DNA from 3 places in the Halomonas sp. IOP_6 genome. Region 1 is predicted to be linked to each of the others. Evidence: predicted binding sites of a transcription regulator. Region 1 holds the regulator's gene; each other region holds the start of a gene.
The links. Region 1 encodes sigma-54, which starts transcription at its own class of promoters, with help from an activator protein. Its sites were predicted from a motif close to TGGCACNNNNNTTGCTNT; they were not measured.

Region 1 (9,900 bases):
TCACTTTCCAGCGGCTTAGTAGGTCACTTGATGGGGGCGTTGGCAGGTGGGGCGCTTTATCGCGAATCCTCTTTCTTATGTGATCGTTTAGGTAGCCAGCTATTCCCGAGCTGGTTTGGCTTGGAAGAGCGGCCTATGGAGGTGGGTGCGACGGCTAGCTCGCCGTTTGATGCTGAAGGCGTTCAAACTCGCAACAATCGCTTTATTGATCAGGGTAGTGTGGCTAGCTATATGCTGTCTGCTTACAGTGCGCGGCGTTTAGGTATGCAATCTACAGGTAATGCAGGTGGGGCACGCAATTTACGTTTGTTAGCGCCGCTGACGCCCCGAGATGATTTGCTGAAGCAGATGGGGCGTGGCATTTGGGTGACTGAGCTAATGGGACAGGGGGTTAACGGCGTGACTGGCGACTATTCGCGAGGTGCTGCCGGCTTTTGGGTTGAAAATGGTGAAATACAGCACCCTATCGAGGAGTTCACTATTGCCAGTAATTTGAATAGCATGTTTGCTGGCTTGGTCGCAGTCGGTGATGACATCGATACCCGTGGCAGTATTCACACGGGTAGCTGGCTAATTGATGCAATGACCGTCGCTGGTAACTAACACCTTAGCTAACAGCTCAGTTAACACGTTGGCTGATGCTGTTTTAATGATGTCAGTGGTATTCACTGATGTTAGTGCTCTTCGTCAAAACGTGCGTCGAATAGTGCTTCAATGGCCTCTAGTGCTTGTTCGGCGTCGTCGCCTTCCGCATGGACTCTAAGTTCAGTGCCACAAGGGGCGGCCAGCATCAATAACGACATAATGTTGGCCGCATCAGCCATTTGCTGTTGTTTGTAAACGTGAATGTTGGCCGAAAACTGTTGGCTACACTTGACGAGTTTTGTCGCTGCACGAGCATGAAGGCCGCGCTGATTAGTGAGTGTTAAGGTTCTTTCTGGCACTCTGGTTCCTTTTAGCCGAGTGGGGTCGTGAAGAAAAGGCGTTGCTTATTGCGCGTTTGTTGAAGGCTCGGATGTGGAGGGCTGCTGTTCACTTAGGGTGTACTGCAGGCCTAGCTCACGATGACGGAGTTGAACCTCTCCCGCTTGTTTCACCAGCATTTGTGCCAGTTGTTCCACCATATAGACAGAACGGTGCTGCCCGCCGGTACAGCCAATAGCAATAGTCATATAACTGCGCTGGCTATTTTGGTAAGCGGGTAGCCACTTTTCCAACCATGTCTGGATATCATTGCGCATTTCTTCTACGACGGGATATCCCTTAAGAAAGTTGATGATGTTCGCGTCACGCCCAGTGTATTGGCGCAGCGTAGGGTCCCAGTAGGGATTTGGTAAGCAGCGCACGTCAAAGACGAGATCAGCGTCAAGTGGGACGCCACGTTTATAGCCAAATGACTCTAGTGTCAGCGTTAATCTATCTTCACGCTGTTGGGCAACCTGATCCGTTATTCGGCGGCGCAGGTCATGAACCGACAGACGCGATGTGTCGATCATCAGGTCGGCAAGATCACGGATGTCGAGCAGGGTTTCTTCTTCTTTATTGATGGCCTCTTCAAGCGTCATGTCACTATCACGCGTAAGAGGGTGGCGACGACGCGTGGCTGAGTATCGCTCAAGAAGAATTCGCGCATCGGTGGTTAGATAGATAACCTGGAAGTGAATGCTTTTCTGACGCAAAGATTCAAGCATTTTTGGCAGCTGCTTTAGCGCAGCTGGTAAATTACGCGCATCGATACTTACCGCTAGTTGAGGGCGTGCCCCTTGCTCGCGAAGCTCATCCACAAGGGAGCCGAGTAACATGGCGGGCAAATTATCGATGGCACAATAGCCAAGATCTTCTAACGCTTGTAAGGCGATAGATTTACCGGACCCTGAACGGCCGCTAATGATCACCAGTTGCATAGAGTTTCTCTTGGCATGCCAATAAAAATGGAGGTAAACGTTAAACTAGTAGGCAGTGTCTAGCGGTGGACCATTTAGGTAACAGGTTGTTCACGAATTTTTGCTGTAATAAGGTCCAATAGCTCACGTTGGCTAGCCGCTCTACGAAGCTGCTGACGTGTGTCAACGTTGTTCATGATGGACGCCACTTGCCCTAATAAGGCTAAGTGCGTGTCGTCCGCCTCTTCGGGCACTAAAAGTACGAAAACAAGGTCGACGGGGTCGCCATCAATAGCATCGAAATCTACTGGCTCAGCTAACTTTAAAAAACCAGCGATAGGCGAGCTGCAGTGAGGGCTACGGGCGTGAGGAATAGCAACGCCGTTGCCTATTCCAGTGCTACCCAAACGCTCACGACCAATCAGGCGGCTGAAGACTTCTTGGCTATCTAGGCTTGGCGTGTTTTGCGCAATAAAGGTGCTGAAAAATTCCAGCACCCTTTTTTTGCTGCCCCCGGGGACGTCATACAGCACGCGCTCCGGGGGAAGAATAGTTTCCAACGTCATTGAGTTAACGCACGCCAGCGCCTTGGGCGCGAGCTTGTGCTTTTTCCTTGTGTTTAACGAGTTGACGATCAATTTTGTCCGCTAGTGCATCAATCGCAGCGTACATATCGTTGTCTAATGCTTCTGCGTGTAGATCGGCACCTGCAGCATGCAGGGTGCAGGCAGCTTGCTGGCGCTCCTTTTCAACAGATAAGGTCACTTGTACGGTGGTGATATTGTCATAATGGCGCTCAACGCGTTCCAGCTTCTCATTTACATAGTCACGCAAGGCGTCAGTCAGATCTACGTGATGACCAGTGATATTTACTTGCATTGACGTGCTCCTTATCCATCGGACTGTTCTTCGATTGTAACCCTTTTTGCGCTATTGCAAAGCCCTTAGACAGACTTTGTTCGTTAGCACTGTTTTATTAGCGTAAACGGCGGCGTTCGCTTGAAGAGGGTATACCCATCGACTCGCGATATTTGGCCACCGTTCGCCTTGCCACATTAATGCCACCCTCTTCCAATAGCGACACGAGGCGGCTGTCTGAGAGAGGTTTCCCGGGCGGTTCATCTTGCACCAGTTTTTTGATTCGAGCGCGGATGGCGGTGCTGGAGTGACTGTCACCGCCGTCCTGGCCACTTACTTGGCTTGAAAAGAAGTATTTGAGCTCAAACACTCCGCGCGGAGTATGAATGTATTTCTGGGTGGTGACCCTGGAAATAGTGGATTCATGCATTTCTACGGCGTCTGCGATATCGGCTAAAATCAGCGGTTTCATGGCTTCTTCGCCGTGTTCCAGAAAGCCTATCTGGCGAGCTATGATTTCTCGGCCCACCCGCAGTAGCGTATCATTTCGACTTGAAAGGCTCTTGATGAGCCAGCGAGCTTCTTGGAGATGCTCTTTTAAAAATTGGTTATCTTGGCTCTTGTCAGCCCGTTTGATCAGGCTTGCGTAGTCAGGTTGAATGCGCAAGCGCGGCAATGCCTCAGGATTTAGCTCCAGGTGCCATCCTTCGTGGTCATGGCGTACGACTAAATCTGGCGTTACATAGCTGTCATCAGTGTCGCCAAAGGCACTTCCTGGGCGAGGATCAAGGCTGCGGATCAAGCGGATGACATCATCAAGCTGCTCATCATCTAGACTTAACCGCCGCTTTAGCAAACGCACATCATCCTTACCAAGCGCTTCCAGAAATTGACGCACTAACCGCTTGGCAGGCATAAGCAGCGGTGTATCTTCCGGTAGTGAGGCGAGCTGCAGCATTAAGCACTCCCGCAGGTCGCGAGCAAATACACCGGTGGGCTCAAACTGTTGAAGACGAAGCAAGGTTGTTTCAACTTCACGCTGGCTAAGGCCTTCATGCCCTTGGGCTTTAAGTCCTTCGCGAATGTCATTGAGAGGCTGGGTTAGGTAGCCGTTGGCATCCAGTGCATCGATGAGGCTTTCAGCAATGGCGTGGTCGCGTGGTGAAAAATCTGTCATGGCGAGTTGCCAAAGTAAGTGGCCATGCAAACTTTGACCAGCGGCTTGACGCTCAAAGTCAGGCCCCTCGCTGCTGGCACCATGGCTACCAAGGTCTTGATAAGTGTCTGACCAGTCACTGTCAGTTGAGAGTTCGTTAGGAATGCTTTCGGACCATTCAGCTTCCTGGGGTTCACTAACGGCCTGTTCGCCGAACTCATCTTCCTGCTCAAGCATTGGATTGGCATCAAGTGCTTGCTGAATTTCTTGACGGAGGTCCAGCGTTGATAGCTGTAACAGGGCGATGGCCTGCTGCAGCTGAGGTGTCATGGTCAGCTGTGTACCGATACGCAATTGAAGAGAAGCTTTCATGACCATCTGAGAACCGCTCGTTAATCAGAAAGCTCCACCCTAGTGCGAGTTATGGCTTGGTGCAAGTGCAATAAGTATGCCACCACTACTATTTTTTCTACAGATGGCTGTTTACAAGCGGAAATCAGCCCCCAAATAAACGTCTCTTACCCGCTGGTTGTTGAGAATTTCCTGAGGGGGGCCACTGGCGATGATATGGCCGTCACCTACAATGTAAGCAATATCGCAAATATCCAGTGTTTCCCTGACGTTATGATCAGTGATCAGCACGCCGATATGGCGCTTTTTGAGGGCTCGAATGATCGTTTTAATATCGCCCACTGAGATTGGATCAACGCCGGCAAACGGCTCATCAAGCAGGATAAAGGCAGGCTCGGTCGCGAGGGAGCGGGCAATCTCAACACGTCTACGCTCTCCGCCCGAAAGACTCATGCCGAAGTTGTCACGAATGTGCGTGATGTGAAAATCTTCCAGTAGCGACTCAAGGCGCTGCTCCCTGGCGCTACGATCGAGCTCTTTGCGGGTTTCCAGGATTGCCATGATGTTGTCGGCGACGGTAAGTTTGCGAAAAATAGAGGCTTCCTGAGGCAAGTAGCCAATACCAGCCATTGCACGTTCGTGCATGGGGGCATGGGTTAAATCAAGCTCATCAATGCCAACCTTTCCCGCATCAGACTTTACCAAGCCGACAATCATATAAAACGATGTCGTTTTGCCTGCGCCATTGGGGCCTAGTAGCCCTACCACGCTGCCTTGAGATATCTCTAGGTTAATATCCTTAACGACACGGCGGCGTTTATAGCTTTTAGCTAAGTGTTGGGCATAAAGTGTTTTTATCGGCGCGGTTTCTGATTCTGAGGCTGTGGTTTGAGGTGCGGGCTCTGCGTTATTGGTCGCCACTGGACACTCCTATTGTTCCGGCTGAAGAGTCATGCGGATACGTTGTGGCTCACCACCACTAACATCAGAACGCGCCTGAACCACACCTTGGTCGATAAAGTACTCTAATCGCCCACCTTCAAAGCGATCTGCTTGCTGGGTCAGTTCCGCTTGGTCAATGAGCTCTACCCGACGCTCGGCAACATGGTAAATAATACGTTTTGCCCAGCCTTCCATTGGGCTAGCTTGGTCTTCGAGCTGGTTACGTATGTAGGCTCGTCCACCGGTTGCAATGGCACGCGATAGCTCGCCAGCATCGTTGCGCTGAATCTCAACGCGATCGCCGCGCAGTTGCATATTGCCCTGCCGAATATCGACGTTGCCTGAATACACTGCGGTGCCTGCGCGTTGATCGAGATCTAAACGGTCAGCCTCTACTTCTACGGGGGCTTGGCTTTGTGCCATAACCGGTAGCGCTGCCGCTGAAATGGGTAGCGCAATGACGAAGAGTGCCGTGCGAATAAGAACGTTCATCGCGACTCCTACTGAGAACGAGTGGCAGGCGGGTGAACGCCGCGCACGTTATTGGTTAAGCGGATCTGGCTATCATCCAGCCATACATCCATACGTGAAGCGTCAATGCGCTGGGGCGGTTGCTGAAGTATGGTTTCGGCATCGCTCCAAGCATGACGGGTGATGCCATCATAGTGTAATAACTCAGTATTCAACTGCCAGCCCTCATCAGGTGCAAGTAATTGGGCTGAACCAGCTAGCGTGAGCGCCTGCGTGTCAGTATTTAGGGTGCCGGTCTCCGCCGTCGCTAGCCATTGACGCTCATCGCTATCAAATAGTGTCGCCCTGGGGGAGAGGACATCTGTCATCGCCGTTTGAGGGGTATGAACTAAGCGTGGCGTCGTCAGCGACTGCTGGATGGCTCCGGTGTCACCAAACAGAGTAATTTCTGCATTCTCTAGTACATGGCCGGGCTCTTGAGCACGAGCCTCTGCGTCGATTGATTGGTCTTGAGGGCCGCGCGGATCCAGCCATACCAGTACGCCACCTAAGGCAAACACCATGATGGTTATCCAAAGGCGTTTTTTAACCCAAAAGCGCATTACGATTGGCCGTGTAGGTACGTATCTAAAACAGCATCCCAATGACCTTGAGACATCAATAAGGTATCGCAGATTTCACGTACAGCGCCGTGGCCACCAAGCCGATCGGTGATCCAGTCAGCGTGAGTATGCATATAATCAGGAGCATTAGGGACGGTGATGCCTACGCCAGAACGTTTAATTGGAGCAAGGTCTGGTAGGTCGTCACCACAATAAGCAACCTGCTCAAGCGTGATGTCTAGGCGTTGGCAAAGCGCGCGTAGCGTAGTGAGTTTATCCTCGCACCCTTGATACACGTGGGTAATGCCCAGCGACGCAGCACGTTGGCTGACCATGGGAGAATCACGCCCAGTAATTAAGGCAACATGGATTCCGACGCGTTTCAAAAGTTTGAGGCCGTGGCCATCTTGGGTATGAAACGCTTTGATTTCGATACCGTCAGCTTGAAAATAGAGGCGGCCATCGGTAAGTACGCCGTCAACGTCAATAGCAAGCAATTTTACGCGGCGAATCCGGTCTTGTAGAGCGTCAGGTAGGGCCATGAAGCCTCCGTATTATTAATGTTTGAAAAGATTGATTAAATGACACCGCTAGCAAGTAAGTCATGCATATGTAGCGCGCCAATGGGGCGCTGCTGATCATCCACGACCGCCAGTGCGGTGATTCGACTGTCTTCCATGATGCGTACCGCTTCAGCCGCTAACACATCGGGACCGATACGTTTTCCAGGACGTGTCATCACATCATCAACTAGGACGTCACGTAGGTCATGAAACTGATCCAGCGTTCGGCGTAAGTCACCGTCGGTATAAACGCCGGCAAGGCGTCCTTCGCTATCGATTACGCAGGTAAAGCCCAACCCTTGGCGAGTAATTTCCAAGAGTGCGTCCCGTAACGGGCTGCCTAATGCTACTTGGGGGAGGCGTGATCCGTTGTGCATTAAATCCTTTACACGCAAAAGTAGGCGTTTGCCGAGGCTTCCACCTGGGTGTGAAAGCGCAAAATCTTCCGCGGTGAAGCCCCGTGCTTCTAATAATGCCACGGCTAAGGCATCACCTAAGGCAAGTGCTGCTGTGGTTGAGCTGGTCGGCGCTAAGTCGAGAGGGCAGGCTTCGCGCTCAACGCCGCTATTAAGGTGAGCATCGGCGTGTTTGGCTAATGTGGAACCAGGGCGTCCAGTCATGCTGACAAGGGGGGTTCCTAGGCGTTTCAGCAGCGGAAGCAGCGCAGTGACCTCTGCGGTTTCGCCAGAGTTCGAAAGTGCTAGTACAACATCTGCGCGGGTGATCATGCCGAGATCGCCATGACTGGCTTCACCTGGGTGTACAAAAAAAGCAGGCGTGCCGGTGCTTGCCAACGTTGCAGCCAGCTTGCCCGCAATATGGCCGGACTTACCCATGCCGGTTACCACTACGCGGCCCTGGCAGGCGAGGATAAGTTCACAAGCGTGGTCAAAGCTCTCATCAAGTTTTGCCTGAAGTCCACCGATAGCGGCCTGCTCAATTTGCAGTGTGCGCAGCGCACTTTCACGCAGTGGGCTAGGTGTCGATAGTGGCTGGCGCATGAGGGCATCTCTTTTCATAAGCGGTCAAAAGTAGGTCGGTAAGAATAACATCTTGGCGCGGTTTGTAGGTAAGGCGCGTATCCTACTCCTCAGCGCGGTTGCAATGAGCGCATCTGTTACTGTGAGTAGCGTTAAGTTACGATGTTCGATAATATTTCGAAAACACTGTTTTTTAAACTGTCTGTTCTTTATAAACTAGCTGTTTTTTTGAATTATCTGTTTTTAACTAACTAATGCGTAGCCAGTATATACTAATGCTGTTGCGGCAAGACGACCATCAAGGCCAGCCAGCCCATGACCGATGCTCCCTTCATCGAAATTGAAGATTTGTACTTCTCGCGGGGTGATCATGATATTTTTCGCGGAATCAACATGACGATTTCGCGAGGCCAGGTAACGGCTATCATGGGGCCAAGCGGTACCGGAAAGACGACCCTTTTAAAGCTAATTGGTGGGCAATTAACGCCTGACCGAGGGCGAGTGTTAATCGACGGTCAAGATGTGCATCGCCTGTCGCGTAAGGCCCTGTTTACGCTGCGTAAGCGCATGGGTATGTTATTTCAGAGCGGCGCACTGTTTTCAGATCTTGATGTATTTGAAAACGTAGCGTTTCCGCTTCGGGTGCATACTGACTTGCCTGATCCTATGATACGCGATCTAGTGCTTCTTAAGTTACAGGCAGTGGGTTTGCGCGGGGCTAGGCACTTGTCGCCAGCTGAGCTTTCGGGGGGGATGGCAAGGCGTGTGGCGCTGGCACGGGCGGTAGCGCTTGATCCAGAGTTAATCCTTTATGATGAGCCTTTTGTCGGGCAAGACCCCATTTCTATGGGGGTGCTTGTACAGCTAATTAAACGGCTGAATCAGGCACTGTCGCTTACGTCAGTGATCGTTTCGCACGATATCAAAGAGACCCTCAGCATTGCGGATTATCTGTACCTCATTGCCGATGGGCAGGTGGTAGCCTCTGGCACGCCAAGAACCTTAGATACGAACCAAGATCCCCGAGTAAGCCAGTTTATCCATGGTGAGCCAGACGGGCCGGTGCCGTTTCACTATCCCGCTGAGACACTTTACCGCGATATTCTAGGCCAAGCCTCTGCAGGGAAGGTGCGTTAAATGCAATCAAACATTAAACATGCTATTTCGCATGTCGCTCGGCTGGGGCAAAAAGGGTGTGATGCCTTAGAGTCGTTAGGGCGTGCAGGTGTCTTTCTTGCCCAGTCGGCAGTAGGGGTACCTTCTCGGGAAGGGTGGTCGTTGTGGCTGCGCCAAGTGCACTTTGTCGGTGTACTGTCTCTGGCTATTGTACTGGTGTCAGGGCTGTTTATAGGCATGGTGCTTGCGCTGCAGGGGTATACCATATTGGTTGATTTTGGGGCAGAGCAGGCGCTTGGCCAGATGGTTGCTCTTTCGCTTCTTCGAGAGCTAGCGCCAGTGGTCGCTGCGCTACTGTTTGCAGGGCGCGCGGGCTCTGCGTTAACGGCGGAAATTGGCCTGATGAAGGCGACTGAGCAGTTAACCAGCATGGAAATGATTGGCGTTGACCCTCTGCGCCGGGTTGTGGCGCCAAGGTTGTGGGCAGGTTTTGTTGCGCTACCTATTCTTACCGTTGGTTTTAGCGTAGTGGGGATTTGGGGTGGCTATTTGGTTGGCGTGGAATGGCTGGGGGTTTTTGAAGGCTCTTACTGGAGCAATATGCAGGCTAGTGTTTCGTTTGTTGATGATATTGGTAATGGAATAATCAAAAGCCTTGTATTTGCAGTAGTCGTCACCTGGATTGCGGTGTTCCAAGGGTATGACTTAGTGCCTACCTCTGAAGGTATTTCGCGTGCGACAACCCGCACGGTGGTGTATTCATCGCTTGCTGTTTTGGGGCTGGATTTTGTATTGACCGCCGTGATGTTTGGCGGCCTTTAATGGGTGGAGCAATAACATGAAGCGCAGTAAAACCATGGAGTTTGGTGTTGGCCTGTTTATGCTTGCGGGCATTCTGGGGCTTGTTTTTTTGGGCTTACGCGTAAGTGGTATGACGCTTTCAACATCTTCCGACACGTTTCGTCTCGAGGCCAGTTT
Region 2 (9,900 bases), on a different contig from region 1:
GCTACTAGCCTCGCTTGACTGGTAAGCATTCAGCGCAAAACTCGCCGCATAAATGCCCGTCCAGCCTGCCTCCCACCACGCTGCGTGGTTCGCCCCACGCTCAAACACCTCATCGTAAGCCGACCAGTCAGCAGACGTTTGGGCCTGGGTTTGCGTAGACAGCGTGAGCAGCACCAGCGCGGAAGCCGCCAACACACGAAACATCGGCATAGCGAATCACCCAAATAATAAAAAGTAACGCGAAGCGTAGCACGTTGAACCAAAGGCGCTAGCGTGGAATCGGTGTGGGCTAAGTATGACTAAGGTCAATAGCGAGGTTGGGTAAAGAATGGTTAGATGGAGTTCTTTTTCAATTAGACGGCCAAGTACACGTTAAACGTCTTCAGCATTTACCTGGAAACCGAATTAGAGTTATATCTGACAATACGCTGTATCCCAGCTACGAAATAGATAACTTCCAAATTTGCGCTCGTTTTTTAGGGCGTTGGGCATTTGGGAGGATGTAGCAAACCAACTAAAAAGGCAGGGAACATGGAGATAGCACAAAAAATCGCAACACTGGCTAGCCGTGCCAGAGAGCAGCTTGACCACATCGTCAACGAAGAAGCGACGAAAAATGCGATGGTCATGCCATTTATACAAAGCTTAGGATATGACGTTTTCAATCCAACCGAGGTACTGCCTGAATTTACGGCTGACGTTGGCTTGAAGAAAGGCGAGAAGGTCGACTACGCCATCAAAAATGATGGTGTGCTTTCAATCCTCATCGAATGTAAGCCCCGTACGACAGATCTTGCAGATGCACAATTCAGCCAGCTCTACCGCTATTTCAATTGCACGGAAGCAAAGTTTGCGATTTTAACCAATGGCATTGAGTACCGCTTTTACTCAGATCTTGATGACACAAACAAGCTAGATAACAGACCATTTTTTACCTTTCGTCTGACTGACTATAACGAAAGGGATATTGAAGAACTGAAGAAATTTGCTAAGCCTGTTTTTAACGTCGACACCATTCTTAGTACTGCAAATCGGCTGAAATACACCAATCTCGCGATGGCATCATTCAGCAAAATGCTTAAAGAACCGCCCCGCGAATTCATCAAATTCATCGCTCAAGATTTCTTTGATGGACGGATGACTCAGCAAGTTCTTGATGAATTCACACCGATCATCCGCGACGCAATGGCTCAACACATCAAAGAGCAGGTTTCTCTAAGGCTCAAACAGGCATTAGCTACGACAAGTGGCGATGAGTCAGGTGCTGTTAACTTACAGTCCATTCAGGTGGACTCCGAAGAACCTTCTCAAAATACAGATGATGAGATAGTCACGACTCAGGAGGAGATCGATGGTTACAACATGGTTCGGGCTATCGTTGCCAGCGAAGTAGCTCCTGAAAGGGTTTTCATGCGAGATGCAAAGTCGTATTGCGCCGTGCTGCTTGATGACAACAATCGTAAGCCAATCTGTCGCCTTCACTTCAATTCCAAAAGCTTAAAAAGAATTGAAATTCGTCAAGATAATGAATCAGTTAAGCACGATCTAAATGCACTGACTGATATCTTCAATCACAGAGACGCTCTGATAGCCGTTGTAAAAGGCTACGAATGATCCCTAAAGCCGGTCTTGTGCCGGCTTGTTTTCGCCCGGCAAGGTAAATAAAGCTTACAAATTGGTTCATAAGGTAAGCATATTTACCTTGTGTTTTGCGACGTCTGCAAATGTCAGCTGTAACCACCACAGCTTGGAGTCAACAAATGCAAGCCAATGCCCAACCATGCCGGGTGTACATGCATCCGACCGTTGGAAACAGCCACATCACCATCGCGGCCATGCACGCCACCACAGTCCGCATCGCCCCCGCTTGAGTGGTACAAATTCCGCACTACCTATCTGCTCACCGCCATAAATGTACACCTGCCGGGTCGCTTTCGCGGGTGCGCTAACGCTTACGCCGCGCTACTCGAAATGTGCATTACCTTCATTAATTAGTAAGTTGGATGTTGCCGTCCAGGTAATTCAGCGTTCAACCGTTGTGAATACTCTCTTAGTTTCGGCGCCATCAGCACGATGGTGCTTGAATTGTTAAATATGGTGAGGAAGAGAATGTTCCAAAATAAAACTGCTTTAAGATAATGATTGCTGTGTGTTTCGGTAACTGCCATCTAGAGGATATTACGTCGTGGAAAACTTTCTTGAGCAATTTGGGGCTTATGTTCCTTTGATCATCAATGCCGTGAAAGCATTGTTGGTGTTGATTGTGGGCTGGGTTGTCGCAGGGGTAGTCAGCAGCTTAGTGCGTAAGCGGGTGAATGCGATACCGCGTATAGACCCAACTCTGGGCAACTTCCTTGCAGCCTTGGTGAAGTGGGTCATTCTACTGGTTGTATTGATTACGGTACTCGGTCTGTTTGGTATTCAGGCTACCTCTCTGGTTGCTGTATTGGGGGCTGCCACGCTGGCTATTGGCCTGGCGTTACAGGGCACGCTCAGTGATTTAGCGGCGGGGTTTATGCTGATTATGTTTCGTCCTTACAAGCTGGGTCAGTTTGTGGATATTGGGGGCACATCCGGTACGGTTAAGGATCTCAATCTGTTCGTGACCGAGTTAGTGACGCCTGACAACGTGCAAATTATTGTGCCTAATGGACAGGCTTGGGGGGCTATTATCACTAATTTCTCTCATCACTCGACACGCCGTGTTGATCTTGAGTTCGGGATTGGTTATGACGATGATGCAGATCAGGCCATGGCGATCATCAGGGGGCTGGCCGAGGCTGACAACCGTATCCATGGTGATCCCGCGCCTTGGATAAAAGTCACTAACCTGGGGGCCAGTAGTGTGGACCTTACCGTGCGGCTTTGGGTCGATGCTGCGGACTATTGGGATGTGAAATTTGATATGACGAAAGCTGTCAAAGAAGCTTTTGATAAGCAAGGTGTTTCAATACCTTACCCGCATTCAGTAGAAATTCAGAAAGCGGGGTGAACTTTTCCGTTGATACGGTTTGGCAAGGCGCGCCCTTTAAAGGGCGCGCCTTGCTTTCGTAGTTTGTGATGGTGGTTACTATTGATCTTCCTCGTCCCAGCGTTCCATAGCGCGTTTGTCATCGGGAAGTCGGACGATATCGCCTACGTTAAGCTTGTGGTGGGATTCGTGATGCTGCCCGTGACGGTCAAGAATGGCGGCAACGCTGCCGATGCTGACGGCATCTTCTTCACGATAGGCTTCTACTTTTACCCGCACAATGCGGCCTAGATAACGGGCGGAGAGCATGGCGCCTGGGTAGGGCGGAGTGTGGTCGGGGTCATTCTTAAAAAACTCTACAACGCTTGCGCTGCCAGGTTCGTCCCATTCGATATGCTGATGCATTGTCAGTGTCCTTTTGTTGAGCGGTATCATATAGCGTGATGTTTAAGTGTAGTGTGCGTTGGCGTGATCGAGCCAATCACTGCTGAAGTATTGAGGTGCCGTGGATCCACTGCACTTACATTCGCTGGTTGAATAGCTTCCTCTTCAAAAAAACTTGTCTTCAAAAGAACTTATCTTCAAAAAAAGTGGGGGTAATACCTTTCTGTGTGCTGTTTGCACGTTGGTTAATGCATTACTTAAAAGGTCGTAAAGCGCCACGCTGGGTGCGTTATATCCATGCGTACTCGTTTGGTATTTGTTTGGCTCAATCGTGTTGAATAGTATGTTTAACACTATGACGGCGGGGGCAATGCTATTGGGTAAGCGTTTGAGCGTTTAACCAACAGGAGATCCTAGGCTATAAGAGACGTTAAGTATCCGTATGCGAGTTGGGGGGAGGTCGATAGGGTTTGTTACTCCTTGATGGCGAGTCACGGGTAAGCCCTGATGCTTCCAGGCTGAACGTTTGTAAACGGGTAGGGCATGCGTAAAGGCGCTGTAGTAAATCAGCAAGCGCTGCTTCATCTAGCTCTGGGTCTAAGCCACCTAAGCGTTCTAACCACGTGCGCCTGATTGCTATGTAGGGAGGAACAGCGACGCCTGCGCCTAAAAAGCACTGGAGTAAGCGTTCGGATAAGCGGGGTGGTTCGCTGCCAATCAAAAAAGCATCCAGCGTGTACGTGTCTAGCTGGGGATAAAGTAAACACCACAGTTTGGCTGTTAGCGGCCGTTGTTGCATTGCAATCAGTAACCAATCAGCTTGGCTGAGATATGCTGCTTGATTGATCCTTGCGCCCAGTGGCTGGGAAGGGGTAACGAGAAAGTGTGCGCGGTAGCGTTGCTCAATGTCCGGAATGCGTGGATCGGTGGTGGCGCTAGTCACGATAATGGGAAGTGTGTGGTCTGCAAAGGCTGTTTGGCGAATAGCGCGCAGGTGACGTGGTAAAAGGGCACCTGTGACTGACGCATCAACAATAAAGCAGACCGTGCCCATGTGAGTGGCTTCCTGTGTTGTGAAACCTGTTTGTTATTAAATCTATCTGTTTGTAATCAATTGTAGGTGTGAGTTTCTTTTGGTATCAAGCTAAAGTTTACAGTGATGAGGAAAATAATAGATGCTTTATATGCACCATGCTGGTGCTTGCGGGTCTCTGGTTGGTCTTTATTGGTGCGTTTTTCTGAGCTAAGTGCCTTTTTAGGGCTAAGTTCGTTCTTTCGCAGAGCATTATGCTACATGAAGAAGCACAGTGTTTTATTTTTTATCTTTTATAAAACAACTGCTTGTTGTTTTTTTATGCCATATTGGTGCAAGGTTGGCATGTTCCGTGCTTAGTATTAGGCAGCGGCTAGCGGGTCGTAGGCAGATGCCTCTCGGCGTGCTACAACGATAGCCGGTTTGTTTAATAACTCTTTTATCGGTAGCTTACTGTCAAAAGCTTAAGCCACGTTCATACCGGAGGACACTATGTCAGCCAAGACTCTCGCGCTAATCGAAGAACATGATGTTAAATGGGTAGATCTGCGTTTCACCGACACGCGCGGTAAAGAGCAGCACGTCACCGTACCGGCACGGGACGTGGACGAAGAGTTTTTCGAAAATGGTCAGATGTTCGATGGTTCCTCTATCGAGGGCTGGAAAGGCATCAACGAATCCGACATGATTCTTCGCCCTGAAGATGGTACTGGTTTCCTCGACCCCTTCACCGAAGACGCTACCCTGATCCTGCGTTGCGATATCATCGAGCCTGCCACTATGCAGGGCTATGACCGTGACCCGCGTTCTATTGCCAAGCGCGCAGAAGCTTACCTGCAGTCCACCGGTCTGGGCGACACCGCCTTCTTTGGCCCTGAGCCTGAGTTCTTCATTTTTGACGAAGTCCATTGGAAATCTGACATTCAGGGTTCCATGTACAAAATTACCTCTGATGAAGGCGCTTGGGCGACCAGTAATCAGGTAGAAGGCGGCAACTTGGGGCACCGCCCGCGCGTTAAAGGCGGCTACTTCCCGGTTCCCCCGGTTGATAGCTTCCACGACATTCGTGGTGCAATGTGTAACACCCTGGAAGCGATTGGCCAGACCGTTGAGGTTCACCACCACGAGGTTGCTAACGCGGGTCAGAACGAAATCGGCGTTAAATTCAACACGCTGGTGAAGAAAGCTGACGAAGTTCAGGAAATGAAATACGTGATCCACAACGTGGCTCACGCTTACGGCAAAACCGCTACGTTCATGCCGAAGCCGCTTGTTGGTGACAACGGGTCTGGTATGCACGTACACCAGTCGTTCTGGAAAGATGGTCAGAACCAGTTCGCGGGTGACGAGTACGCTGGGCTTTCTGAAATGGCGCTTTACTACATTGGCGGTGTGATCAAGCACGCTCGTGCTCTGAACGCCTTCACTAACGCGTCTACCAACTCATATAAGCGTTTGGTGCCAGGCTTTGAAGCGCCGGTTATGCTGGCCTACAGCGCTCGTAACCGTTCTGCCTCTATCCGTATTCCGTACACCGCTAGCCCGAAAGGCAAGCGTGTTGAAACACGTTTCCCTGACCCGACCGCTAACCCCTACCTGGCGTTCGCGGCTCTGCTGATGGCGGGTATCGACGGTATTAAGAATAAGATTCATCCTGGCGATGCCATGGATAAGAACTTGTACGACCTGCCGCCTGAAGAAGGTAAGTCAGTACCGACCGTTGCCAACAGCCTGGACCAAGCGTTGGAAGCACTCGATGCAGACCGCGCGTTCTTGACCGAAGGTGGCGTGTTTACTGATGATATGATCGATGCATACATCGACCTCAAGATGGAAGAAGTGGAGCGCATTCGCATGACCACTCACCCGATTGAGTTCGATATGTACTACAGCTGTTAAGAGCGATTGCTAAGCACAGCAGCTAGTACCACCCCCTCGGGTGTGACTGGCCTAAAACCCCGCTTCGGCGGGGTTTTTTTATACCACTGAATAGTGAAACGAAGAGGTCTGTTTGCAAGGGGAGAGCGCTGTCTGCGGCACCGCACTGATGCGGTGAGTATTTTTATTGTTGATGAGTCATGTGCACTATAATGGTGCAATAAGTGACAAACTGACTGCTAGGACTGCGCTATAACGGCTCGCTACATCCCCGCCCCCTGCTCATTAGCCGTGCAAGTGGTCAATTGGCGCGCTTTTTGCAGTTTCTCTTTCATACGCTCGATAACGCTATTTTTTACAGCGACGCTTCAGGATACGCCATGTACCAGCGCTTACTTGAACACCTCACCACCGCAGTCTTACTGCTAGACGGTGAACTCCGCGTTCGCTGGATGAATCCGGCAGCGGAAGCGTTGCTAGCGGTGAGTTTTAGCCGTGTGCAGGGCATTAGTTTAGACACGCTGTTAGGGGGCGATGAGAGTATTGATGATGTCCTCGCTAAAGCGCGGGATGCCTTTCATCCCTATACCCAACGCGAAGCACGTATTACGCCGCTGAACAGCGAGCCATTAACGGTGGACTACACCGTGACCCCGCTTTCAGCCGATGAACTATTACTCGAAGTAGAGCCCCGTGATCGGCTAATGCAGATTTCCCGGGAAGAAGCGCTGACCACCCGGCAAGAGACCATCAAAGTGTTGGCGCGGGGCTTGGCTCATGAAGTTAAAAATCCCTTAGGCGGGATTCGCGGTGCTGCCCAATTATTGGAGCGCGATCTGGACGATCCTGCACTACGTGAATTCACCCATATTATTGTGGAAGAGGTGGATCGGCTGCGAGATTTGGTCGACTCCATGTTGGGCCCCAATCGCATCGTCAAACATGAGCCGGTCAATATCCATAAGGTGTTAGAGCGGGTGCGAGCACTGCTGATTGCCGAGCATCCGCATGTGGAGATCCGTCGTGATTATGACCCGAGTTTGCCGGATCTTTCTGGCGATGAATCTCAAATGATCCAAGCGGTGTTGAATGTGGCACGTAACGCGGTACAGGCCATGAGTGATGCAGCAACGCCTTCGCCGGAGCTTATGTTGCGCACCCGCGCACGCCGCCAATTTACGCTGGGGGCTGAACGCCATCGTTTAGTCAGTGAAGTGGGGGTTATTGATAATGGCCCTGGCATACCTGAAACGTTACGTGAAACGCTTTTCTATCCCATGGTGTCTGGGCGCGCTGAAGGTAGCGGCCTAGGGCTATCAATTGCTCAATCGATTTTGCACCAACATCAAGGATTGATCGAATGCGACTCACGCCCAGGACATACCGAATTTCGTTTACTGATTCCATTGGTTGTTAATTTCACCGGAGAAGCGTCATGACTGAGGCGACACAAACCGATGTGGCACGAGTGGTTATTGTCGATGATGACCGCGCCATCCGTTGGGTATTAGAGCGGGCCTTAGCGCAGCCAGACCTGGATATAGAGTGTATTGAACGCGCCGATACCGCGCTGGAGCGACTGTTAGAAAATCCACCGGATGTCCTGGTGACTGACATTCGTATGCCCGGCATTGATGGGCTGGATTTAATGTCCCGGGTGCGTGATGCACACCCTGACCTGCCTGTGATTGTTATGACCGCGCATTCGGACCTCGACAGTGCCGTGGCGTCTTACCAAGGGGGCGCCTTTGAATACCTGCCGAAACCCTTTGATGTGGACGAAGCGCTGGCGCTGGTGCGTCGTGCGGTCGCTCATGCAAGAGAGCGTCAGCGCCCGGTCAGCGTACCGGAAGGGTTGAGTGCTGAGATTATTGGTGAAGCACCTGCTATGCAGGAAGTGTTTCGCGCCATAGGGCGGCTTTCCCACTCCCACATCACGGTGTTAATTAACGGTGAGTCTGGCACCGGTAAAGAGCGTGTTGCTCAGGCGCTCCATCAACATAGCCCACGAGCGGGCAAGCCGTTTATTGCGCTGAACATGGCAGCGATTCCCCGGGACTTGATTGAGTCTGAACTATTCGGCCATGAGAAGGGCGCGTTTACAGGGGCAGCGCAACAGCGCCAAGGTCGCTTTGAACAGGCTAACGGCGGAACGCTGTTTCTCGATGAAATTGGTGACATGCCCGCTGAAACGCAAACGCGCTTGCTACGTGTGTTAGCAGATGGTGAATTCTATCGCGTGGGCGGCCATACCCCTGTGAAAGTCGATGTACGTATTATTGCTGCTACCCATCAGAACCTGGAATCGTTAGTTGACGATGGGCGGTTCCGGGAGGACTTGTTCCACCGCTTAAACGTGATTCGCGTTCATCTGCCGCGCCTTTCCGAGCGTCGGGAGGATATTCCGCGTTTAACGCGTCATTTCTTAGCGGAAGCTGCCAAAGAGCTGACCACAGATATCAAAGTGTTAACGCCCGAAGCAGAAGCGCACCTTACTCGTTTGCCGTGGCCGGGTAATGTTCGTCAATTAGAAAATATTTGCCGTTGGCTAACGGTAATGGCTTCTGGCCGCGAAATTCTCATTGAGGACTTGCCCCCAGAGCTGCGCTCGGTCAACGCTTCCGAAGGTAGTGTTTATGGCGATTGGCGTTCCGCGTTCAGGGATTGGGCTGACCACGCCCTGGCGGAAGGCCATACCCACCTGTTGGAGGAAGCCGTGCCGGATTTTGAGCGCATTCTGATTGAAACGGCACTGAAACATACCGGTGGACGCAAAGGGGAAGCCGCCGAATTACTCGGCTGGGGGCGCAATACTCTTACCCGTAAATTGAAAACGCTGCTGCCTGCGCTGGCAGATGATGCCTAACTGACCATTCTTTTAACGAATAACCTGTTAGTGACCAATCTATTCGCGATCAATCTATTCGCAACCCATCTGTTAGCGGTTACTCCGCCGCTGGCAGTACAAAAACAGCATCTGCTAATGCAGGGTCGGGTGGCTCACAGGTTTCTGTTGACCAGGGCAGTAAGCTGAAGGTGTGATCCACCCCTAGCCCATCAAGTTGGTGGGGCACACCATCGTGATAAATCACATGGCCTAAACCCATTAAGCCAACGGCCAATTTACCCTCTACGGCGGCGTTAGCCAGCCCTTCAGCCATCGCGACGTCCCAGCTAAGTTGGGCCTGTAAAAAGCGTCTCAGCATAGCGGGGTCGTCGCCATCCATTGCATGCTGGTCAAATACGTCTTTTAAGCGCATTTCATAGCCAGCGCTTGGCGGTAGCGGTGCAGGTATATGATGCCGCTGGTCGGCAGGCACGCTGCTGAAGCCGTCACGAGCTAAGCGCTGACGCAGCTCGGGAGTAATGTTTAAGGCGATCAGAGGAATCTGTTGAACACGCGCGAAATGGAGAATGGGTAAGTAAAGGTCAGCATCAAACCCCCAGTTCTCCTCCCAGCCGGACTGCTCCAACAGCGCTTCTTCGGATAACAAGCCCGCAACCCAATCATCGAGCACGGGTTGCGCTTCCCGGGGCAGCATTTCTAACCCGATAACCATATCGTCACGCAGCGCGTAAAGCCCCGCTAGGGTGTGCAACTGCCAACGGTGGTGGTCAATGGCATCATGTTGCT
Region 3 (9,900 bases), on a different contig from region 1:
GCTTAGCGCTTCTCACAAGGAGGTCATGACATGTCTGTGTCTGTAGGTCATCGCCAGCTTACTGCTGGGGTTTCGTTGCTGCTACTTTCCGGTGCGGTGAATGCTTCACCTCAGCAGCTTGAAGCAGAGCTTCGTGAGCGGCTAGGTAGTGAGTCGAGCGCATTCACAGTTGCCCAAGTGTATGAGCAGCCTGACGCTGTTGTCGCTGAGGATATTGCTATCACTTATGCGAATGGCGATGTGTTTACTATCGAACGTTACCTCGTTGAGGGTGACTATCATCGTCCAGACAATGTAGTCATTGACGGTATGGCCATTAGCGAGGCAGGTAACTCATTGCCTTTTCTCAGCGTTGCCTCCATTGAATTGCCTAACGCTGCGCAAGCAGTGCCGTCGATTGATGAAATGAGTGCGCCAGGCATGGTATGGAAGGCGCTGAATGCGCGTGACATCACGCTAAACCTACAGGGTGAGGCAGCGGATGAGTTTTTTAGTGAGCTAGATTCTCCCCCGCTTGAGGGGCACCTGCACATTGAGACGCTCACGCTTGAAGAGGTCAGCAGTAGCGCCATTGGCTTGTTCGATATGCAGGGCGTCAGTGCCGATTTTAATGACTTGGAAAGTGGGATTAGTTCGGTTCTTTCGCTCGCTAATTTGCGCATTGAGCAGCTAACCGGAATTGATACGCCTGGGGAAGAGAGCGTGGAACATGCCGCGTTGAATGGCATGGATCTGTCCGGGGATGGTTGGCGCGTAGCGTTGGATAGCGCCTGGGTAGAAGGCAATTCCTATGTGGGTGATGCAGGCTTCGAAGGCGCATTTTTTGATATTGGAGGGCTGCTGCCTTTATTGCCACTTGAGCAACGACAAGAGTTCGAAACCTTTAACAAAATACTCACAGGGGGAAGTGGTCAGTTACAGGCTGACGGGCGCAGTCACTCCCGCTGGGCGGAAGAGGGGGAAACCGACCGCTTGATCGCTGATGGCTATGTGCGCTTGAGTAGTGCTGCGGGAATTGAATACAGACTTGATTTGCCGATCAGTTTGCCAAAAAGCGTTTCCATTGAGCAGGCAATGCAAAACCCTGCGTTGTTTGAATCCGCCACGTTGCATGGTGGTGAGGTCGTTGTGGCTTATACCGATGAAGGGTTGCTGCCGCGATTAACTACCGAGATCGCCGCGCACGAGAATATTACCGAAGCGCAAGCAGTCTCTATGGCGCTGAGGCAGGCTCGTCAGCTTGAGCCCTTGTTAGGCTCGCAAATAACCAAATTAATGACCGGGATGGTCGACATTATGGCTGGCCATTCCCAAGCCTTAACGGTCAATGTCGCATTGCCCAATCCGTTTACTTTTAACCAATTCATGATGAACCCGATGGCGAGTACTGAGCAGTTTACGTTCACCTATGAGCTAAAGTAGCGCGGTTGACCAGTTAGTCAGTTTTTTGATGACGACATCAACATGAAATACGCTCATGCACGACCTGACGCGGATGCGATGAAAGTCGCGTCAGGCTGCGTTATGATAGCGCCCTAGTTTCCCCATGATGATCCTTTTGTAACGAGGTTCCCGCCGATGTTCAGCCGCGATATGACAATTGCCGGATTCGATGATGTGCTTTTTGATGCGATGCAAAAAGAAGTTGCACGCCAGGAAGCTCACATTGAATTGATTGCTTCTGAAAACTACGCCAGCCCCCGCGTACTGGAAGCGCAAGGCAGCCAGCTGACCAATAAATACGCCGAAGGCTATCCAGGTAAGCGCTACTATGGTGGCTGTGAATTTGTTGATATCGCTGAAAATCTTGCGATCGACTATGCCAAGCAGCTGTTCGGCGCGACCTACGTGAATGTTCAGCCTCACTCTGGTTCTCAGGCCAATAGCGCGGTTTTCCAAGCGCTGGTAAAGCCGGGTGACACCATCTTGGGGATGAGCCTGGATGCCGGTGGTCACTTAACCCATGGTGCCAAGCCTAACTTCTCTGGCAAGCACTATAATGCTATTCAGTATGGGCTGAACGAGCAGGGCTTGATTGATTATGATCAGGTGGCTGAGCTTGCTCGTGAGCACAAGCCCAAAATGATCATTGCTGGCTTCTCTGCTTACTCGCAAATTGTCGATTGGGCTAAGTTCCGTGAGATCGCTGATGAAGTAGGTGCCTACTTGCTGGTTGATATGGCGCACGTGTCTGGCTTGGTTGCTGCAGGCGTTTACCCGAGCCCGCTGCCCCATGCTCACGTCGTGACATCTACCACACACAAAACCCTGCGTGGCCCACGCAGCGGCGTTATTCTCTCCGCTGAAAACGATGCGGATATCGAGAAAAAGCTGCAGTCTGCTGTCTTCCCTGGTGGCCAGGGCGGCCCGTTGATGCATGTTATTGCCGCCAAGGCAGTCTGCTTCAAAGAAGCCATGGCGCCTGAATTCAAAGCTTACCAGCAGCAGGTGGTTAAAAACGCCCAGGCGATGGCCAAGGTGTTTATCGACCGCGGTTACGATATCGTGTCTGGTGGTACTGAAGATCACCTGTTCCTGCTGTCTTTGATCAAGCAGGGCGTGACCGGTAAAGATGCAGACGCTGCCCTGGGCCGCGCTCACATCACTGTGAACAAAAACGCGGTGCCTAACGATCCGCAAAGCCCATTCGTGACCTCTGGTTTGCGTATTGGTACGCCTGCCGTTACTACCCGTGGCTTCGGTGAAGATGAGTGCAGCCAGCTGGCTAGTTGGATTTGTGACATCTTAGATGTACTTGCTAAAGGTGAGGACACCAGCTCAATCGAAGCCCAAGTGCTCGATAAAGTGGCCCAAGTATGTGGCCGCTTCCCTGTTTACAAGTAACATTGGCTCGCTTTGCCAGGCCGAACAGTAGTGGCATGGTAAAGCAAACAGGGATAAAGCAAAAACGATAAAAAAAGCGCTAACCTATATGGTTAGCGCTTTTTTATTGGCATCAAGTCGATCTGAAGATCAAGGCTCTTCTTGGCGAATGATGCTGACTTTTTTCTGCTCTCTGGTCCATTTGCCCGCTTTTTTATCAATGTATTGGAAGTGCTCGTTCGTGAAATTACCTTGATTGCAGGCGTGGCGATACGACACCGTGGGTACGGTGCGTTGATCTAATAGCTGAATAAATACGCCAGGACCAGTGAGCTCAAACACGTTGGTGAGAGTGTTCTCTTCAATGTTTTGCTGCACTTGATCAATCAGTCTGCGTAGGTTGGGGTTGCCTGGTTTGCTGGCGATAAAGTAATTGCTCAGCTCACCTTTGCGGGTCGTAACGTAGAGCTCGTCAATATCGGTAGGCACAACGCGGGCAAGCGGCCAGATGGCATGTGCGTCAATATCGAGATAAACGCCGCCGTATTTGTAAAGCACCATTAGGCGCCAAAAGTCAGCCTGCGCCGCACCAATTTGTAACTTTGAATAGCTGGTGAATAGAGCGTCGTCGAAATTTTCTTTAATAAAGTCACTCCGCGCCTCGGTAATCATGAAACGATATTCGAAACGAGGGGCCATGAGACGATTAAACAAATAGTTCAGGTAAACCGGAAGGGTCACTCTATTAGTGAAGTTGGTCTGCCAAATAATCCGTGGAATAGTCGAATCATTTTTAGGTGCCAGCCAAGGCGCGGCATAGGCTGGCAGCGTGAAGCGCTTGTTCGGCAGCACGGCATGAAAAATATAGCTAAGCAGCTTGGTAATGTTTGCGCATAGCTTTATCAAGCGACTAGTGGCCACGATAAGTGGTTTGCTTGTGCGGGTGGGCATGTTCATCCTTTTCATTCGTGTCGCGGCAAGAGGTGAATCGATTACCAGCCGCCTTGGCCTTCCAATAAGCTTCGGGTGTTATTATCCAGCGGCAGCTTAAAGTCAGCGCTGCCAAGCACCATCGCATCACCAGCGCGAACTACCCGTGCACTCACATAGAGATAGTCCTGGCCTTGTGCATAAGTACCCATCAGTATTGAGCGTGCATTGTGCTGGGCGCTAAGACGTTGGACTTGGCGGGATAAAATTAATTCGCCAACGGTTTCTTCAATAAACATACTGTCACGCATTTTGACTTCGCGTACCTGCATGCCTTGCCTTGCGAGGGCGGACGCCATAATTTCAGAGCTAATACGGCCAAACGTAGACGACTGGCTTAAGTTATCAATACTTACAAAGGTAGCCGCAATCATCGGGCTATGGCGTGTAAGATCTGGATTGCTGGCCACCATTTGTGCGGCGGCTTCATGGGCTAGTTCGGAAAGGTCTGGCTGAGGCTCGGCATTTCGCATGCTATTGTTATTGCCAAGTGCAGTGCAGCCAGCCAAAAACAGCATAAACAACGCAACGATAAGCAGGCGTGCACCAACTGCTAAGCCGCGCAGTGGAGACAGAGAGTGGGAGAGTGAAAGCATGTAATTACCAAGTATCGGTGATAGAAACAGTTGGGGTTGCAGGCGCTTGAGGAACGCGATGTGGCGCATAGTGACGTCGGTCACCAGCATTTATGTAATAAATATTAGAAGAGGAGTAGAGAATGCGTTCACTATCAACGATCTGGGTAGTGATGATAACCTCCTCTTTGCCCTCATAAGTCCAACTGCCGCTGGTCGTATCTGCCACCATCGCAGCGGGAATTAATGCAAGCGCAGGCTCGCTCCAGTTTCCTAGTGCCATGCTAGCCACGGTCACGCCACCGGCAAGGGCGGTGTATGCACCAAACGGTGGGCGTATATAGCCGCGATCACGATGCTCAACAACTTCTACGTCCACTTGAACGGTGGCACCGCCAGTGTTGGGTTGCGTCATCACGCTTCCCCCGCGTGACACCAGTTCGCTTGTTAATAGCGTGCGAAAGCCACGTTCAAATTCGCCACCGTAATAGGCGCTAACTGACGTATGCTCTTGTGCTGGGATATGGAGATCCCTAAAGCGAACCCGTTCATTGCGAAGAATGCCTGCTGCTTCGTGTTGGGCTAGCACTTCCCAGTGCTGGGCTGCTTGCATGCGCTGCTGCTCACTATAAGGATAGGTAGTCGCAATGGGAGCCTGCGATGTATTGGCATAAAAGCAGCCGCTTAGCATCAGGCTCGCCAGTCCAATGCCGACAGGGCGAAATAGTCGGCCAATGGACGATTGGGTCGATGATGGCTCAGTGCTTAATGAATGAGCTCTTGATGACATAGGTCGGGTGCGCACCTGATTGTTCCTTCTCGCTACGAAACGGCTTTTGATAGACTAGTTTGCCACGCTTACCCTAGATCGGCCACGAGGTTAAAAACTTGAATGAGTGAACCCCCCCATGCTTGAAGACCATCGCGCTGGTCCGCGTCATGATTCATTGCTAACCGCTTATCCAGAAGATGAAAGTAATAGCGGTTGGATGATTAGCTATATTGACATTATGACGCTACTGGTAGCCCTGTTCGTTATTATTATTGCTGCGGCTAATGTGACAAGCCCATCATTGTTTCAGCAAGAAACAGCCGATGAGTACGGCTATGAGTCGTCACCTGCTAGAGAAATACCCCTGCCGGATGCGCTTGCTGAAGCCCGTCAGCAGCGCACAGTACTCGGCGTATCACCTAGCAGTGATACGCTCAGCCCGTTTGCGATTAGCGCTGCGTTGGGTGTGGCAGGGTTGCCTAAAGCTCGCACTGCTGTTGTGGAGGTGCCTCCTTTATTGGCGCGGATTGAAGAAGTATCGATAGATACCCAGCCATCGACTGCCAATAGTAGGCTTCCGCAGTTGCTACTGCCCACCGATGAGCGTCAGTCTGTTTCGCCGTTGGCCGATTACATGGTAGTGCTCACCGACCGTCCACCTATCAATGTACAAAAAGTATCTGACGTGGCGATTAATAGCGCATTAGCACTTGATGAGAGATTGTCTGAGCGTGTGGAGGCTTCGACGTACCTACCTAACCTGGAAGGCGTTGAAGTTTCCCGAGTCGCTGAAGGTATCAGCCTGCGTGTACAAGATCGGTTGCTATTTCCCTCTGCCGATGCTCAGTTGACAGAAGGTGGCTCATCGTTAGTAGGATCATTGATGGATACCATCCAGCGCTTCGAGGGGGAAGTGTGGGTAGAGGGACACTCCGATAGCCAATCTATCAATACCCCAGAGTTTTCGTCCAACTGGGCGCTTTCAAGTGCGCGGGCGATTGCGATCGTTGAGGCACTTGAAGCCGCAGGGGTTGCTCCAGAGCGTTTGCGAGCCGTTGGACTAGCCGCAACTCAGCCGCTAGAAGATAACGATACTGTCGAAGGGCGAGCGCGAAATCGTCGCGTTGAGGTGGTTATTCATGTGGACTAGGGGGTAAGTCAAAAAAAACCCGCCGGGGGAGGCGGGCATGAAAGGGCTTGGCTCACTGCAGCCCACTGGCATCAGGTGAGGGGTGTACAAGGTTGCCAGTGGGTACAATTTCAGTATAGCTATTTATGAGCTTTTGCCAAGGGCTTGTCGAATTTTTTTCAATTTATTCGCGCACTATTTTAGTGCGCCGAAGTTGCGTTGTTTTGGGGCTCATAAGAAAGTGGCTGCTTTTTATGAGTTAAATTTTTGATTATTAAAAATAAAATTGTATTGGCATACAAACTGCTTTGTTGCTCATCTAAAAGTGGACGTGTGTAACGACTTTTAAGATTGCAAAAGGGTGGTGCTATGACCGAATACAAGCGTACTGCGTTGCCCAGTGATGCTCAGTCACCAAGCGACTTAGACCCAGCGCTTCAACCGCGTTTGGTAGTCACCGACTTGGACGGTTCATTACTAGATCACCACAGTTATGATTTCTCACCTGCCAAGCCCTGGCTTGCCCGCCTTAAACAGCTAGGGGTTCCGGTCATTCCGGTTACCAGTAAAACTCGCGCTGAACTCATTCCCCTACGAGAAGCCCTTGGGCTAACGGCGACCCCCTTTATTGCCGAGAATGGTGCTGTTATTGGTCTGCCGCCAGGTTGGTGTCATGCGCGTTTAGATCGCCCTGGTAATGGCCGAGATGGCGTCGTTATTAAACACACCGGAGTTGATAGTGGTTTCATTAAAGCGCGACTAAACGTTTGGCGTAAGCGTCTGGGGGTTCGGTTTACTCGAATGGGCGACTTAAGTCTTCAACAGGTAATGGCGTTAACTGGGCTTGATGAAACCCGTGCGAAAGCAGCGCGGCAGCGGGAGGGGAGTGAGCCACTTATTTGGGAAGATAATGCAGCCGCACTTGAAACGTTCCGCATTGCGCTTGAAGGCGATGGCCTTGAGCTCACGCAAGGGGGCCGCTTTTGGCATGTGATTGGGCGCTTGTCTGATAAAGGGGGTGCCGTAGAGTGGCTAATTAAACGATTTACTGCATTACGAGGCAGTTCGCCACTTTCATTGGGCTTGGGCGATGGCCCAAACGATATCACTATGCTGGAAACTGTCGATCAAGCTGTAGTGATTCGAGGTTGCCACGCTCTTAACGTTGAGCCGCACAACAGCGCGTTATATCGAACAAATGCAACTGGGCCAACTGGCTGGGCTGAGGGGGTAGCCCACTGGTGGGGGCGAGATGACGGGCGTCTAGAAATGGCGCCAGTGAATGACGCCGCTGCATCAGATTACAAGCCACGGGAGGCTAGCGTATGAGTGATTTCCATCAAAATGGTGTGATAACCGATTTTCACAACTTAACGCGCCGGCCAGTTGAAGCCCTTGAACAAGAGCTTTGCCAGTTTGCCAAACGTCGCCCAATGGGACTAATTTTACCCTCGCTTTTTTCTGAACTGGAAGGGCCTGCGCTGTCGGCAATTGTTGATGAGCTGGTGAAAGTGCCTTACCTCAATGAAATTGTCGTTGGTTTGGACAGAGCAGACCGCGATCAATTTTTATATGCACGGGAATTCTTTTCACGCTTGCCCCAGCACACTCGAATTCTATGGAATGACGGCCCGCGTTTACGTGCTATCGACCAAGAATTAGAAAGTCATGGTTTAGGGGCTTTAGAGCCAGGAAAAGGAAGAAACGTATGGTATTGCGCTGGCTATGTGCTTAGTTCAGGTCGCTCCACCACCGTTGGTCTTCACGATTGCGATATTCTTACCTACGACCGTGGCCTTCTAGCGCGCCTTATGTATCCTGTCGCGAATCCCCGTTTTAATTACAGTTTTTGTAAAGGCTATTACCCGCGTATCGCCGAAGGAAAGCTCAATGGGCGTGTTTCTCGGTTGATGGTGACGCCGCTGCTACGTGCCTTGAAAACTGTCTGTGGTCCGTTACCTTATTTGGATTATCTAGACAGCTTCCGTTACCCGTTATCTGGTGAATTTGCCATGCGCAGTGATGTGCTAGAGGGCATTCGAATTCCCGCTGATTGGGGGTTGGAAATCGGCGTACTGTCCGAGTTGCAGCGCAACTACTCACACCGTCAGCTATGTCAGGTCGATATTGCCGACGCCTATGACCATAAGCATCAGCCCGTTAGTGAAGAGGATGCGACCAGTGGCTTGAACCGAATGAGTCTGGATATCGCAAAAGCGCTTTATCGTAAGCTGGCTACCCAAGGGGTTAGCTTTAGCAGCGAAGATTTCCGGACGCTCAAAGCAACCTACTACCGTTTAGCCTTAGACCTCATTGAAGCCTATGATCACGACGCGACGATGAATGGACTAAGTTTAGATCGCCACTGTGAAGAACAGGCAGTTGAGCTATTTGCCAGCAATTTGCTAGAAGCTGGCAATCTGTTTTTAGATAACCCTCGTGAACGCCCCTTTATTCCCAGTTGGAACCGTGTACAAGCGGCGATGCCTGATGTGCTAGCCCGTATGCATGAAGCGGTAGAGCTTGATAATCAGGGTAAGGTTTAACGCTCAATGCTTGTTTGTTTCTATAAATTTTAAGTTTATCAGTGCTTTAAGTTTATAAGTGCTTTGAGTTTATCGGGCCTTTAAGCGTATCAAGTCTCAAAGTGTATAAGGCTTTAAGTCGATAGACGCTGATGAATTTCGCTTAACCGACCATGTCATTCTCTTCACAGCACCTCGTTGGCAGCGAGGTGCTTTTTTGTTTCGCGGCTATTGGCCGACGAGCAATATTGATCATGCTCAAGAAATCGTTTTAAATTCCAAATAAGTATAAACATATAACATTTTATGGTCTATGATGGTTGCATAGCAACATCATTACTTGCCATTAGCGGGAGGCACAGAATGCAACACCCGATTGTCACTCACTTCTTTGATGAGCCCACTAACACCTTTAGCTATGTGGTGCAGGACCCAGATAGTAATGCCTGCGCTATTCTAGATTCGGTACTGGATTTTGATTATGCCGCGGGGCATACGGATGTACGTTCTGCTGACGAGATCATTGAATTCATTCGCGATAACCGCCTTGAAGTAACGTGGATTTTAGAAACCCATGTACATGCTGATCACCTCTCTGCGGCGCCTTATTTACACCAAATGCTAGGTGGAAAAACCGGGATTGGCGCGCACATTGTCGACGTACAGGAAATTTTTGGTAAAGCATTCAATGCAGGGACTGAGTTTGCTCGGGACGGTAGCCAATTTGATGCTCTGTTTAATGAAGGCGATACGTTCACCATTGGCAGTCTTCAAGCGCGCGTGCTTCATACGCCAGGCCATACGCCTGCCTGCCTTACTTATGTGATAGGCGACGCGGCCTTCGTTGGCGACACACTGTTTATGCCAGATTACGGCACCGCACGCTGTGACTTCCCCGGTGGCGATGCACGTACGCTGTACCGCTCTATCCAAAAGGTGTTGGCACTGCCGACGCAAACGCGGCTGTTTTTGTGTCATGACTATAAAGCGCCAGGCCGAGACGTTTATCAGCACGAGACCAGTGTGGCAGAGCAGCGTGATGCGAACGTCCATGTGCATGAAGGCATTTCAGAAGATGAGTTCGTG

Region 2: a site for sigma-54 is predicted at 6,573-6,590, ahead of glnL (nitrogen regulation protein NR(II)). Genes of this name have one in related genera too.
Region 3: a site for sigma-54 is predicted at 6,582-6,599, ahead of K7H08_RS17100 (HAD-IIB family hydrolase). Genes of this name have one in related genera too.

Annotation. Positions count from the first base shown of each region.
Region 1 covers NZ_JAIRBO010000001.1:544,660-554,559, reverse strand. The annotation lists gene pmbA (metalloprotease PmbA) at 1-603, shown strand, start outside; gene K7H08_RS02640 (HPr family phosphocarrier protein) at 675-944, opposite strand; gene rapZ (RNase adapter RapZ) at 990-1,904, opposite strand; gene ptsN (PTS IIA-like nitrogen regulatory protein PtsN) at 1,979-2,449, opposite strand; gene hpf (ribosome hibernation-promoting factor, HPF/YfiA family) at 2,454-2,762, opposite strand; gene K7H08_RS02620 (RNA polymerase factor sigma-54) at 2,860-4,275, opposite strand; gene lptB (LPS export ABC transporter ATP-binding protein) at 4,381-5,106, opposite strand; gene lptA (lipopolysaccharide transport periplasmic protein LptA) at 5,179-5,682, opposite strand; gene lptC (LPS export ABC transporter periplasmic protein LptC) at 5,691-6,263, opposite strand; gene K7H08_RS02600 (KdsC family phosphatase) at 6,263-6,805, opposite strand; gene K7H08_RS02595 (KpsF/GutQ family sugar-phosphate isomerase) at 6,841-7,827, opposite strand; gene K7H08_RS02590 (ABC transporter ATP-binding protein) at 8,122-8,943, shown strand; gene mlaE (lipid asymmetry maintenance ABC transporter permease subunit MlaE) at 8,944-9,744, shown strand; gene mlaD (outer membrane lipid asymmetry maintenance protein MlaD) at 9,761-9,900, shown strand, end outside.
Region 2 covers NZ_JAIRBO010000006.1:142,993-152,892, forward strand. The annotation lists gene K7H08_RS12740 (hypothetical protein) at 1-210, opposite strand, end outside; gene K7H08_RS18510 (S24 family peptidase) at 318-506, shown strand; gene K7H08_RS12745 (type I restriction endonuclease) at 532-1,614, shown strand; gene K7H08_RS12750 (hypothetical protein) at 1,728-1,880, opposite strand; gene K7H08_RS12755 (mechanosensitive ion channel family protein) at 2,186-2,992, shown strand; gene K7H08_RS12760 (hypothetical protein) at 3,071-3,376, opposite strand; gene K7H08_RS12770 (hypothetical protein) at 3,786-4,409, opposite strand; gene glnA (glutamate--ammonia ligase) at 4,881-6,287, shown strand; gene glnL (nitrogen regulation protein NR(II)) at 6,647-7,705, shown strand; gene glnG (nitrogen regulation protein NR(I)) at 7,702-9,132, shown strand; gene K7H08_RS12790 (ChaN family lipoprotein) at 9,212-9,900, opposite strand, start outside.
Region 3 covers NZ_JAIRBO010000013.1:9,707-19,606, forward strand. The annotation lists gene K7H08_RS17070 (hypothetical protein) at 31-1,422, shown strand; gene glyA (serine hydroxymethyltransferase) at 1,579-2,844, shown strand; gene K7H08_RS17080 (glycosyltransferase family 32 protein) at 2,974-3,774, opposite strand; gene K7H08_RS17085 (FlgO family outer membrane protein) at 3,816-4,409, opposite strand; gene K7H08_RS17090 (hypothetical protein) at 4,414-5,079, opposite strand; gene K7H08_RS17095 (OmpA family protein) at 5,297-6,310, shown strand; gene K7H08_RS17100 (HAD-IIB family hydrolase) at 6,659-7,618, shown strand; gene K7H08_RS17105 (glycosyl transferase) at 7,615-8,835, shown strand; gene K7H08_RS17110 (MBL fold metallo-hydrolase) at 9,178-9,900, shown strand, end outside.